Regions from separate parts of the Thermanaeromonas sp. C210 genome, predicted to be linked through region 1. Evidence: riboswitches for the same ligand, from Rfam matches in the RefSeq annotation. Region 1 holds a riboswitch; each other region holds the start of a gene.
The links. A riboswitch is a leader RNA that binds a small molecule or an ion and turns the genes downstream of it on or off. The one in region 1 is predicted to bind cyclic di-GMP.
Positions count from the first base shown of each region.

Region 1 (3,170 bases):
CAATATCCTTCTTAACAATTTCATAATAGCCACCCCCTCTGATCGTTCGAAGCATATTCAACTTTGTTCTCCCACCGTCTCCCGTGTCACCAGCACCAATACTTTCTCTCGCCCCTCACCTCACGCTCCCCACCACCTGGAATACGGGGAGCAGCACGGATACTACGATGACTCCCACCACGCCGCCCAGGACCAGTATCAGAAGGGGTTCGATGAGGGAGGACAGCCGGGCGGCCATCTCGCCCACTTCGCGGTCGTAGAAGGCTCCCAGCCTCGCCAGGAGGGCGTCCAAAGTACCCGTTTCCTCGCCCACGGTAACCATCTCCACTACCATGGGCGGGAAGACGCCGCTCTCCGCCAGGGGCGAGGCTATGCTCCTCCCATCCCGTACCTGCTCCTGGGCCAGGGCTATGGCCTCGGCCAGTATGCGATTGCCTACCGTTCTTTCCACCACCTCCAGGGCCTGTAGAATAGGCACCCCGCTGGACAGCATGGTGCCCAGGGTTCGACTGAACTGGGAAAGGAGAGCCTGGTGCTTAAGATGCCCGAAGACCGGAAATCGTAGTACGATTTTATCCAGGGCATACCTCACCCTCTCCTGTTGGGACCACCTCCAGGCCCCGTAACCCGCGGCGGCCAGGGCCGCGGCCATCCAGGGCCACCACTCCCTGAAAAACCGGCCCAGGCCCAGTACCGCCCGGGTGGGCCACGGTAAAGGGACCCCCATATTGGCGATTATGTTGCTGAACATGGGCAAAACAAAGGTTATTATAAAACCTATCGACAGAAGGGATACCACCAGGACTATCAGGGGATAGGTCATGGCCGACTTAATCTTTTCCTGGACCTCGTGCTCCCGTTCAAAGTGTTCGGCCAGCCTCATCAGGATCTCATCCAGGGCGCCGCTCACTTCGCCCGCCTCCACCGAATATACCATTACCGGCGGGAATACCTGCGGCGATTTGCCGAGGGCGGCGTGGAGGGGGTTCCCCTGCTCCAGATCTTCCACCACCCTGTCTATGCTGGCTTTAAACCGCGGATTGCCTTCCTGCCTGCTCAAGGTCCTCAAGGCGTTCACAATGGGCAGGCCCGCCGCCAGCATGGTTCCCAGCTGCCGGCAAAAGAGGGCGAGATCCCGGCGACCTACGCGCTTCCAAAGCAATGAGCGCAGGTAATCCGGCTGATCCTCTACCGGCCGCAGTTCGGTTATAAAAAGTCCCCGGCTACGCAGGAGGCGGCCGGCCGCCTGCTCGTTGTCCGCTTCTATGAAACCTTGGACGAGTTTCCCAGCAGCATCCCTGGCCCTGTACCTTACCCTCATAACAAAAAGCGCCGGCCTTCCAGGAATAACTGCACCTTCCCGGCAGCCCGGCGACCTTAGGCCTCCCTGCCCTTAGGCCCGTAGCTTTGCGCCCCCGGCTTTCGCCGGGTTTGCCCTGGTAACGGGTTTAGGGGTTTATATTTCGCCAAATATCTCCAGAATCCTGCCGCGCTAACTATTTTCCCCGGCGATTATTCCCCGGGCCTCTAGTTGCTTCACGGCCATTTCCATGGTCTGCATGCCGAAGCGTCCCCCCGTCTGCATATGGGAAACAATCTGGTGCGTCTTGCCCTCCCGGATGAGGTTGCGCACGGCCGGGGTGGCGATGAGTATCTCCACGGCCGCCACCCTGCCCCGGCCGTCGGCCCGCGGCAGGAGCTGCTGGGTCACCACACCCACCAGGACATCCGCCAGCTGGATGCGCACCTGGGGCTGTTGATGGGGAGGAAACACATCGATAATACGGTCTATACTTTGCACCGCCCTTCCCGTGTGCAAGGTAGCCAGGACCAAATGCCCGGTTTCGGCGGCGGTGATGGCCGTGGCTATGGTTTCCAGGTCCCGCATCTCCCCGACCAGGATCACGTCGGGATCCTGCCTTAAGGCTGCCCGCAGGGCGCTGGCGAAGGAGGGGGAGTCGAAGCCTATTTCCCGCTGGTTGACAATGCTCTTCTTGTGGTGATGAAGGTACTCAATGGGATCCTCCAGGGTGATTATATGGCAGGCCCGGCGCTCGTTGATGCGGTCGATCATGGCCGCCAGGGTAGTGCTTTTACCGCTACCCGTAGGGCCGGTGACCAAGATTAAACCGTGGGGTTGGTCTACGAGTTCTCCCACAACCGGGGGAAGGCCCAGTTCGTCCAGGGAGCGTATGGCCGCAGCCACCAAACGGATGGCCGCCCCTACGCTGCCCCTCTGATAAAAAATATTCACCCGGAACCGTCCCAGTCCCGGAACCGAGTAAGCCAGGTCGAGTTCCTTCCGTTGGACGAATTCCTCCCAGCGGGAACCCAGGATCTGCCGGACCACGGCCTCCATTACCGCGGACGTCAGGGGCGGCCAGGCCTCCTGGACTTCCAATTTCCCGTGCCGCCTGAACACCGGCGGCAGCCCCACCGTGAGGTGTACGTCGGATGCGCCAACCTCTGCTGCGGAAGCCAGAACATCGTTTATATGTATTTGCATGGCCGTATCATAAACCTCCCAAAGTCACCCGCATTACTTCCTCCACGGTTGTAAGCCCCTGGCCGGCCTTCTCCAGGCCGTCCTCCCGCAGGGTCACCATCCCCGCGGCTACGGCCGCCTTTTTTATCTCGTGGGAGGGAGCCTTTGCGGCCACCAGGGCCCGGAGGTCCTCCGTCATGACCAGGACTTCGTGGAGGGCCGTTCTCCCCTGGTAGCCCGTGTAATTGCATTGGGGGCACCCGCGGCCCCTGTAGAACACCAGTCCCTTTTTGTCCCGGGCAAAGGCGCGGGCCGGATCCTCGGGGGCGGGATGGTAGGTTTCACGACAATTACGACATATCAGGCGTACCAGGCGCTGGGCCACGACTCCTATGAGGGAAGAATTCACGAGAAAGGGCTCTACTCCCATGTCCAGCAGGCGAGTCACGGCCCCGGCGGCGTCGTTGGTGTGCAGGGTGCTCAGAACCAGGTGGCCGGTGGTGGCCGCCCGCACAGATATGTCCGCCGTTTCCCGGTCCCGGATCTCCCCGACCATTATAATATCGGGATCCTGGCGCAGGATGGCCCGGAGGCCGGAGGCAAAATCCAGGCCGGCCTTGGGGTTGACCCTCACCTGATTTATACCCGGCAGCAGATATTCCACCGGATCCTCGATGGTGATTAT
Region 1 is NZ_BLWF01000003.1:147,149-150,318, reverse strand. It holds gene TAMC210_RS08160 (prepilin-type N-terminal cleavage/methylation domain-containing protein) at 1-24, opposite strand, end outside; gene TAMC210_RS08155 (type II secretion system F family protein) at 116-1,321, opposite strand; cyclic di-GMP riboswitch class I at 1,360-1,446, opposite strand; gene TAMC210_RS08150 (type IV pilus twitching motility protein PilT) at 1,493-2,506, opposite strand; gene TAMC210_RS08145 (GspE/PulE family protein) at 2,514-3,170, opposite strand, start outside.

Region 2 (3,170 bases), on a different contig from region 1:
GGCCAGGAGGTTGGTCTGCTCGGCTATGCCGGAGATGACGCCTACAATCTGGCCTATCTCGGAAGAGCGCCGCCCCAACTCCTCCACGGTACGGGACAGGCCTTCCATCCGCCGGGCAATGGCTTCCATCTGGCGGTTGGCCTCTTCTACCGTGCGGGCCCCCTCCCCGGTCTTCTCCACCACCAGCCCGGAAAAGGTGGCCATTTCCTCAGCCTGGTTGTGGACGCTTTCCACCCTGCTAGCCTGGCCCTCGATGGCCGTGGCCGTCTCGCTCACCTGCTGTGCCTGGTGCTCGGCACCCCGCGCCATTTCCTGGGCGGTAACCGCCACCTGCCGGGCCGCTTCCCCCAGCTCCTGGGACATCTGGGCCAGGTCCTGGCTGGAGCGGGCCACTTCGGTGGACATAGCCCTGGCCTGGCCGATGAGCTCTCGCAGTTTGGCCACCATGGCGTTAAAGGCCCGTGCCAGCTGCCCCAGCTCGTCGTCGGATTTAACGGCTAAGGCGGCCACGGTAAGATCCCCGTCCGCTACCCGGTCGGCGTAGGCTGCAATTTGAGCTATAGGACGGCCGATAAGGCGGGTGAAAAGGAACGCCACCGCCATACCCATGAGGAAGGCCAGTATGAGGCCCGTCAGGAGGGTGGACCTAGTATAGATAATGGCGGTATGTAACTGATTCTGGGCCTCATCCCGCCGGACGGCCATTTCCTGCTTTAAATGGCTCCCGACGTTGTTGACATTGTCCACCGCAGCCCCCATCTGAAAACTCAAGATAGGGAGAGCCTGCATCCGATCTTCGCGGCTGGTTTTGAGGATGGTTCCTTCAAAACTATCTCTAAAACTCTTGGCGGCCATGGCCATGGCGCCCAAAAACCCTCGGGCCTGGTCGTCCAGTTCCATCTGGTCCAGCTGGCCCTTGGCCTCGTCAAACCGCTCCATGGAGTCCTGGAAACTCAAAACATGGGTCTGGGAACCGTTGATAATGTAGTCGGTAGTCCGCCGGTAACTATCCCATATGGCATTGGACATTTCGGTAAATAACTCATGTTGCTCCTGAAGCTTGACGACTTCCTCGGCCACCTGGGAAATGCGCTGGAGATTGAAGTTAACAATGATAACGACGGCCACGAAGACGGCAATGACCAGAAGGAAGCCGCCCATTAATTTGGTACGCAGCTTTAGCCGGGCCAGGAAAAAACTTCTTTTTGCCTCCTTGCCCTTCACCTCCCCCTTGTCCTGCCCCGCTCGGCGACGACGCAACGACAACCTTGCCACTTCCCTTTTACCTCCTTAAACCTTATGAACTACTTCATTTAATTTAATTTATAATAAAAAGGGGCTACGAAACACTGCGGGTAGCCCCGGTCCACCCACGGCAGCTGGCTGTCATAGCCGCCACAAAGACGGCCTTAGACCCTGTAGCTTTGCGCCCCGGCCTTTCGGCCGGTTTGCCTTTTTCGGGGAAATTCTGTCAATTTCGCCTTAATTATACTTGAATCGGGCCTCAATAGGCAAGATGTTTCTGGGGATCCCGGTAAAACTCGAGTATCCGCTGTAACGCCTCCACCCCTACTCTTTCGAAGCGATAATACTCCTGGACGTACCGCAGGGCATCACCCAGGGCTTGCCGGCCCATGCTTTCCTCCCAGCGCAGCCAGTAAAGAACCCCCTGGCGGTAGACAATGCGGCGGTAATCTTCTTCCGATGCATAGGCGGTCAAAGGTAAGTCCGCGAGCTCAAGTTCCCTCCCCGCCACGGAAGCGATCTCCTCCTTGCACATCCGGTAGTAGTCGGGGTCCGCGAAGCTGTAGTAGAGCAAGGTGCTGTATTCCGCCAGCCCTTCGTCGATCCAGGCCGCCCGGATACTGTCGTTCCCCACCAGGTTATACCACCACTGATGGGCCACCTCATGGACGACCACCGGCGGGCTGTACCCCTTTAAGGTGCTCAGGAAGATCAGACCGGGATACTCCATTCCCGAAAGCCCCTCCAGGGGAACCTCTACCAGGTGAAGATAGGAATAGGGATAGGTGCCCCAGTACTCTTGAAAATACTTTAAAGCCTGAACCGCCGTATCCAGTATCTCGGGGGACGGCCGACTGCGGGTGGCCACCACCAGCTCCACCGGCCCCACCCGGCGGCCAGCGAATTGCCACCCGGCGCCTGCGGCAAAGGCGAACTCCCGGATGGGATGTTCACTGCTGAAGGACCAGCCGGTCCAGCCACCACCTTCTGTGCGGCCCGTAACCCGGCCGCTGGCCACCACTACCAGGTGGGAAGGCACCCGGAGATCCACCTGGTAGTAGGCTGCGTCGGCAAAATAAGGTTCGCCAAAGCTCGCCCCTTCTGCCATCCCCTGCCAGGCTCCCTCCTGCCGCGGCGCTAAAAGGGGATACCAGCCGGAAACCATGGTAACCCCGTCAAAGACTCCCAGCCGGGCCGCTCTATCCGGTATATGGGTGGAGAAATCTATTTCTACTACCAAGGTTTGCCTAGAAAAGAGGGGCCGGTTCAAGGGCACCTCCAGCCTGGTGCCTTGAACCATAAAGGCGGCTTCTATTTGATTTATTTTAACGCGGTGAACGGTCAGGGAATTTGCCGCCTCGGCCATGCCATTGGCCGGGAGATTGAATTGGAGCTCGGTTAAGGGGTAAAAATAGGGGTTTTGGTAGGCCAGCAAGAGCTTGCCCTGCAGGAGCTCTCCGGCGAGGTCTAGCCTGGCCTGGATGTTATATACGGGGTGAAAGCGATAACGGAACCGGCCCGACCAGCCCCCGTCCGGAACGGGGAGCTTCACTTCCCGGGGATCAACACCTGAAAACGCCAGACCCCAGGCATCCAGGGCGGCATCTAAGGGGAGATACTGCCCGGCAGGAGACGCAGCGTACCCCCGTCCGGCGGGGGAAAGATAGCGGGCCGGGATAAGGATTTCTCCGCCCATTTTCACGGGGGGCGGGTCCAGCACCACCCGGTCGTAGCCGACCAGGTTCGGACCCACTTCCCGGGGGGAGGAATGGAGGACGCTTTGGAGTCCGCAGGACCAAAAGGCCAGAAAGAGCCCCGGCAACACCAGAAGAAGGAGCTTTTTCCTTTCCATGCAACTTCTCCCTTTGAGGCGAACTCCGGGTTAATTCGACAAAACTGGAGCCCTTTCCTGCTTTTTTCCTGTT
Region 2 is NZ_BLWF01000004.1:459,037-462,206, forward strand. It holds gene TAMC210_RS12615 (methyl-accepting chemotaxis protein) at 1-1,275, opposite strand, end outside; cyclic di-GMP riboswitch class I at 1,372-1,463, opposite strand; gene TAMC210_RS12620 (M1 family metallopeptidase) at 1,505-3,097, opposite strand.
Region 2: it holds a riboswitch for cyclic di-GMP, as region 1 does, so the genes downstream of both, TAMC210_RS12615 (methyl-accepting chemotaxis protein) here and TAMC210_RS08155 (type II secretion system F family protein) in region 1, are expected to answer to the same signal.

Region 3 (3,170 bases), on a different contig from region 1:
ATGGCGGTCAGGGAGGGAATAGAACCGGAGAAAGATTTTGTCTGCCCTGGCTGCCTGGGCCGGGGGGTGTCGTGGCAGGACCTGGAGGGATTATACCGGCGCTTCGTAGAAATTGCGGGGCGGCGTCCGGAGCCCATCAAAGAATACGATCAGGGCTTTGTGACGGCGGAAACCACGGTGAGCAGAATAGCCCTTATGGCGGACCGGGGGGACCTGGCGGGGAAACGGCTGCTGGTGTTGGGCGATGACGATCTCGTAAGCTTGGCCGCCGGGCTCTCGGGGATGCCCGAGGAAGTGGTCGTCCTGGAAATCGACGACCGGCTTATCGACTTCATTAACGAGGTGGCGGAGGAAAACCGGCTCCCGGTAAAGGCCCGGAGGTACGACTTTCGCCAAAAGCTGCCCGAGGAGTACGTAGGCTCCTTCCATACCTTTACTACCGATCCCCCGGAAACCCTGGAGGCACTCGAGGTCTGTTTAGGTCGGGGGCTTCTCAGCTTGAGGGGAGAAGGGTGTGCCGGCTATTTCGGCCTTACCCATGCGGAGTCTTCCCTCAGGAAATGGAATGAACTCCAGCAGCTTCTGGTGGGCAAATTTAAAGTCACCATCACCGACATTATCGAGGATTTCAACCACTACGTGAACTGGGATTACCTTCTTCCCAGCCTTAAGAAGACCTTTCCCTTCCTAAAGTTCCCCCCGCGCATCAATTGGTATCGTTCGGCCATGTACCGCATCCAGACCCTGGGACAAGTAGAGGGCCTAAGAAACGAGGCTGCTGAGTGCGAGCTGTACGTGGATAAAGAGGCCCTCATATACGGTTGAGGCCAAAATTTTTTACCTAAAATTTGGCGAACGGTGCAGGATTTTGCCAATAGATGTTGAATCTATCCAGTCAAACAGTAAGAGTTTTTTACTCCAGGAAGTTTATGTCAAGGGCAAGCTCTCCGAAAGGGGAAGCGCGCAAAGCCATGGGTCTACGGCCCCGGCTCCTTAAAGAAGCAAGGGGCTAAGATCGCCAGGCTGCCGTTCCTGGAGTGGGAGAAAAGGCCTGCCCTTGGGAGGAGCAGGCCTTTTTACTAAGGCGCCCTTCTTGGGGACCGTAGTCCCAGAGAAAATTAGGACGGTGGTCGGATACACATTTTACCAATTTCTTATTAAACTAAATTAGGCGGAGAAAGACGAAAAAAAAAGAAAAAGAGGGGATTTTAGGTGTTCATGACGCCTACCCTGCAGGTACTGGGCAAAGCCCTGGACGCTGCCGCCCTGCGGCAGCGAACTATTGCCCACAACATCGCCAATGTCAACACGCCGGGGTTCAAGCGTTATTACGTGACCTTTGAGGACGAACTACGGCGTGCTTTAAACGGCGGAGGTGGGTTGCCCCTCTACCGCACCCATCCCCGGCACCTTCCGCAGGACGCTCTTTCCCTGGAGCCGCGGGTCGAACAGGAGCGGACCACTTCCATGAGGGAAGACGGCAACAATGTGGACGTGGATCGGGAAATGGTGGAGCTGGTCATGAACACCCTCAACTACAACCTCCTGGTACACCAGCTAAACGGCCGCCTGGGGATGCTGCGGCATGTTATTAGCGAAGGGAGGCGATAGGGGTGGAACTTCTTCCCGCCCTGGCCATTAGCTCTTCGGGACTGACGGCAGAGCGTTTGCGCATTGATTTGATAGCCGGTAACCTGGCCAACATCAACACCACCCGCACGGCCGGGGGGGGTCCCTACCGCCGGCGGGTTGCCGTTTTTGCCGAGCGCCTGCAGGCGGCTATGGCCCCGCAAAGGACCCAATGGCCGGGTGGCGGCGTAAGGGTGGCGGCCATTGTGGAAGACAGCACGCCCCCAAGGCTGGTATACGACCCTTCCCATCCGGATGCGGACGCCCGGGGCTATGTGGCCTTCCCCAACATCAACGTGGTAAACGAGATGGTAGATCTGATTACCGCTGCGCGGGCCTATGAAGCTAATGCCACGGTTCTCAACGCCGCCAAAAGTATTTCCCTGAAGGCCTTGGAGATCGGCCGCGTATAATTGGGATAGAAGGCTTTACCGAGGAGAGGGGATGCACCCGTGTTATCCAGTCAAGTCTCCATGCTCATGCCCATGGCGGGAAAGCTCGTTCCCGGCGAGGAAGGCCCTGCCAGGTCCGGCGCAGCGCAGTTGGCGGCGTCCTTCGGCGAGATACTGGCCGCCAAATTAAGGGAGCTGGAAGAAAGCCAGAAACAGGCCGATAGGCTTACCTTCCAGTACTTGGCCGGGCAGGTGCAGGACCTCCACCAGGTGACCCTCGCCCTGGAAGAAGCTAGTTTATCCCTCCAGCTGGCGGTGCAGGTGCGCAATAAAGTGCTGGAAGCTTACCAGGAAATCTTCCGGATGCAGTTGTAAGGAGTTGGGGGATGAAGTTCCAGGACCTACCGCAAAAAGTGACCGGTTATTGGAGCAACCTTACACCCTCCAGGCGGTCGGCCCTGCTGGTGGTGGTCGTAGCAAGCCTGGTGGCCGGCACTTTATTTATCACGTGGTTAATAAGGCCTAAGTATGCACCCTTGTTTACCGGCCTCGACCAGCAAGATGCGGCCGCGGTGGTGGCCAAGCTGAAGGAGATGAACATCCCCTTTCAACTGGCCGATGAGGGGACCACCATCCTGGTGCCCCAGGACAGAGTCTACGAGACGCGCCTGGACCTGGCCAGCGCCGGTGTACTGGGCGGGCAGACCCTGGGCTTCGAGCTCTTCGACCAGAATAAACTGGGTATGACCGATTTTGAACGGCACATTAACTACCAGCGGGCCCTGCAGGGGGAGCTGCAGCGCACCATTACTTCCCTGGAAGAAGTGGAGGACGCCCGGGTTCACCTGGTGCTGCCCCAGCCGAGCGTATTCCTGGAGGAGCAGGCCCCGCCCTCGGCCTCCATCGTCTTGAAGCTAAAACCCCTGGCCCGTCTCCGGCCCGAGCAGGTCCAGGGCATAATGCAGCTGGTGGCGGCCAGCGTAGAAGGTCTTAAACCGGAAAATGTGCATATCATTGATACCCAGGGCAATGTTTTGAGCGCGGGTTTGGCCGAGGGTGAAAGCGGCCCCATCACCGCCCAGCAGCAAAAGCAACAGGAGCTCAAGCAGGCCCTGGAAAAGGACCTCGAGCAGCGGATTCAAAACATGC
Region 3 is NZ_BLWF01000004.1:415,631-418,800, reverse strand. It holds gene TAMC210_RS12425 (bis-aminopropyl spermidine synthase family protein) at 1-825, shown strand, start outside; cyclic di-GMP riboswitch class I at 928-1,031, shown strand; gene flgB (flagellar basal body rod protein FlgB) at 1,219-1,611, shown strand; gene flgC (flagellar basal body rod protein FlgC) at 1,614-2,042, shown strand; gene fliE (flagellar hook-basal body complex protein FliE) at 2,082-2,396, shown strand; gene fliF (flagellar basal-body MS-ring/collar protein FliF) at 2,408-3,170, shown strand, end outside.
Region 3: it holds a riboswitch for cyclic di-GMP, as region 1 does, so the genes downstream of both, flgB (flagellar basal body rod protein FlgB) here and TAMC210_RS08155 (type II secretion system F family protein) in region 1, are expected to answer to the same signal.

Region 4 (3,170 bases), on a different contig from region 1:
GATACGGTCGTAGACGCCGGTGGGCGGTCCAAAGTAAAAGCCCATCCGGGACAGTACATACTGGAGTTCGGCTACATCCTGCCCCTTAAGGGGCGGGTCGGTCAACATGAGGGTGCGGTTTTCGCCTTCACAGCCGCACGGGGAATGGGCCTGTACAGCCCCGGGGTAAGAAAGGGTAAGGGCTAAGAGAAGAGCGGTGAAAAGGGGTAAGACCTGCACCTTGCTTCTCCTTCCCATGGGATTATGCCACTCGTAACTTACTCCTGCCTGCTGGGGGCTTTGGCCCCAAGGTCCTGACTCATATTTTTCCCGCAGATAGCCCTTTTCCATGTATATGGTCCGCAACTTGCCCTTCCCGTAAAAGGCCGCCTGCCCTGGTGGCCCATGGCGCAAGGTTGACGCCGGGCGGGGTATACTAAGAAAGGGTTATATAGCCTCAAAGCCGATTCTTTGTGGCAAAGGAGCAATAACATGTTCCTCGCCCTGATCATTGCCCTCGTGGCCGGGGTGGCCATGGCCGTTCAAGGTTCCCTAAATGCAGCCCTGGCCAAAATTACCGGCCTCCTCCAGGCCACCCTCGTGGTCCACCTTACGGCTACCATAGCGACTGCCCTTTTACTTCTTTGGCCCCTTAGCCCCGGCAGTTTAGGTAAAATTACCCAGACCCCCTGGTATTTGCTCCTCGGGGGTCTTATCGGGGTGCTCATCACCTACGGCGTAATGGCCAGCATATCCCGGGCCGGAGCGGCCCTGGCCACCACCGCCATCATTGTGGGACAGGTAACCATGGCCCTGATCATCGACCACCTGGGGCTCTTCGGCCTCAACAAAATCCCCTTTACCTGGTGGAAGGCCCTGGGCCTGGTTCTATTGGCGGCCGGAGCGCGCCTGATGTTGAATTAGGCCGAGCAGAGAGCTGGTTTACAACGGCCGTGGCCGTATGGCGCCTTGAGCGACAACTTCCGGCTAGCTTAGCCTATCCGGAATGCCTTTGGCCAACGCCGTAGCGCGCCGCATGATTGGAGGGCTACAGGAGAACAAAATGTATAAAAATGCGTGAAGAATTAGCCAGGAGACAAAAATATGAGAATAGTTGCATAGGATATGGAGAAATATACAGAGCCATTATGGTGTGCCTGCATTTATCTGGGGGGCTACGACCCTGTAACCTTTGGCTCTCGAAGAGCTGCGTGTCTCAAGTGCCTACTGGCTGGTCGGGTCCGTCGGGGACCAAATGCTTCCTAAGCCTGTTCAAGGCGCGTACTTTAATCCGGTGCACTGCCGGTTGGGAAATCCCTAGTTTTTTGGCCACTTCATATTCCGTGGCTCCGTTTAAGACGGTAGCGATAATAACTCTCTGCTGTTGGGGTGTAAGCACCGAAAGGGCTTCTTCGAGGAACAGAGTGTCCTCTACTTCGGCCAGGGTGTCGGCAGGAGAAGCAAGGGCGTCAACCATTTCCCTTTCCTCTTCTTCGGATTCTTGATTCACAGGTTTATTAAGGATTAGCAGCTCGTGCTTTCTTAAGTATTTCTGCTTTCTTGCCAGCCTGGTGGCCTCGTGGCATAGACCGGTTAAGAGCCAGGCTGCCACTTGAGCATCTTCAAAGTCGAGTTTGGCCGGATTCAGGCTTAGGGGGACATAGTTCTGCGCCTCCTTTTAACCTACATATCTCGTTACAATAATTAAAGAGAAGGAGAAGAGGCTGTTAATACCCCCCATACCCAACTGTCAAGATGATTTTCCGCGATTATTCTTTTCTGAAAAGTATTGCTCTAGTTCGCTCCTTCCCCACGGGGTTTTGGGCTTGTATCGGCGAACGGCGTCTACTATCCAGGCTACCAAGTCAGAGCGTGCTTCCTCATAATCATAACCTAGGCGGCGGCTGTATTTCTTAATTACCGGGCTAAAGCGCTGAATCAGCTCGGCGAGGGCTTCTTGGTCACCAGCTTGGGCCTTCATAATTAACTCCCGTAGTTTAACCTTTCTCGACATGAAGTTTTGCCCTCCCCAGAAGACAAAAAAGTCTGCCCCAAAGATGAGGGCAGGTTTAATGGGCTTCAAGTGGCAGCCAGGCTGTCATAGTACCAGTTGGTACTTTAGACCCTATGGCTTTGCGTCCTCACCTTTCGGTAAGTTTGCCTTTGGCACTCGAACTATTAGGTTGTGGGGAGCAAATATATCCTTCTTCTGTAGTTACGCATCCATTATATACTAGAAGTCAGGATATGGCAATTGGTTACTGATCTGGAATAATAAGCATACTGGTGCGTCGATCAATTGGGGACAGGCTGGCGTCCCGGTTTCGGGTTTGGAAGGAAGGGCCTCCGGACGACTGGGTTATTAAAAGGGGCAGTTCTTCCCTCTTTAGGGAGTAGAAGGTACCGAGCCTTAGGAATTTCACTCGAGAGCCCGAGGCCGGCTCAGTTTACATGGAAGGGGGGAAAGCCATGGAGGGCTTATTTACCTACGCCGATCTCGCTACCTTATCCGGAGCCGCTATGGCTACTTTATTGGTGGTGGAGTTTCTCAAGAATATTGGAAGGTTAAAGGGATGGTCGATGCGCGGCCTAATTCTAACCGTCGCCTTAACACTTATTATAATAACGAACCTGGCTACAGGTAATTTCTCGTTCAGAGATATCCCGCTATATTTGTTAAACGGCCTGTTAGTCGCCGTTTCCGCCACCGGAAGCCGACAGATGTTCGGTTCGAAAATAGGCACCCGGACATGAAGCCCGTGTCCCGTGTCAAGAGCCGGCAAAAACGCGGGTACCCGGGTATGCGACCTGCAAATACGAGTTTAGGGGCGCACCACCGGGCATCCTTGACGGGCTGGATACGATAGGGTATGATAAGAACGTGGAAGTAGCCGACAAAATTTGATATCTTTCTCCGAGCCGGTTGAGCCTAAGGACGAGCCCTTAAGCAAGGGTCAGATCTATGGCCAGCCGGCCTGGGCTAAAATATAGCCCACGGGGTATGCCGGGAAACGGGCATGCCTCCCCTTGCTCGGAAAGGAGAAAGGTTTGGACCACGCGGAACAGACCCCGGCATCCTTTGCGAGCCGGGGTTATCTTTTAGGAAGATTGAGGGGGAGGATAACCTTGAGCGGCAGGCGGCACTTCTTATGGATGCTGGCGGCGGTGGTAATGGCCATGGCAATGGCGAG
Region 4 is NZ_BLWF01000002.1:475,637-478,806, reverse strand. It holds gene TAMC210_RS06460 (L,D-transpeptidase family protein) at 1-345, opposite strand, end outside; gene TAMC210_RS06455 (DMT family transporter) at 472-903, shown strand; gene TAMC210_RS06450 (sigma-70 family RNA polymerase sigma factor) at 1,196-1,591, opposite strand; gene TAMC210_RS06445 (helix-turn-helix domain-containing protein) at 1,730-1,993, opposite strand; cyclic di-GMP riboswitch class I at 2,062-2,151, opposite strand; gene TAMC210_RS06440 (hypothetical protein) at 2,449-2,733, shown strand; molybdenum cofactor riboswitch at 2,880-3,037, shown strand; gene modA (molybdate ABC transporter substrate-binding protein) at 3,106-3,170, shown strand, end outside.
Region 4: it holds a riboswitch for cyclic di-GMP, as region 1 does, so the genes downstream of both, TAMC210_RS06445 (helix-turn-helix domain-containing protein) here and TAMC210_RS08155 (type II secretion system F family protein) in region 1, are expected to answer to the same signal.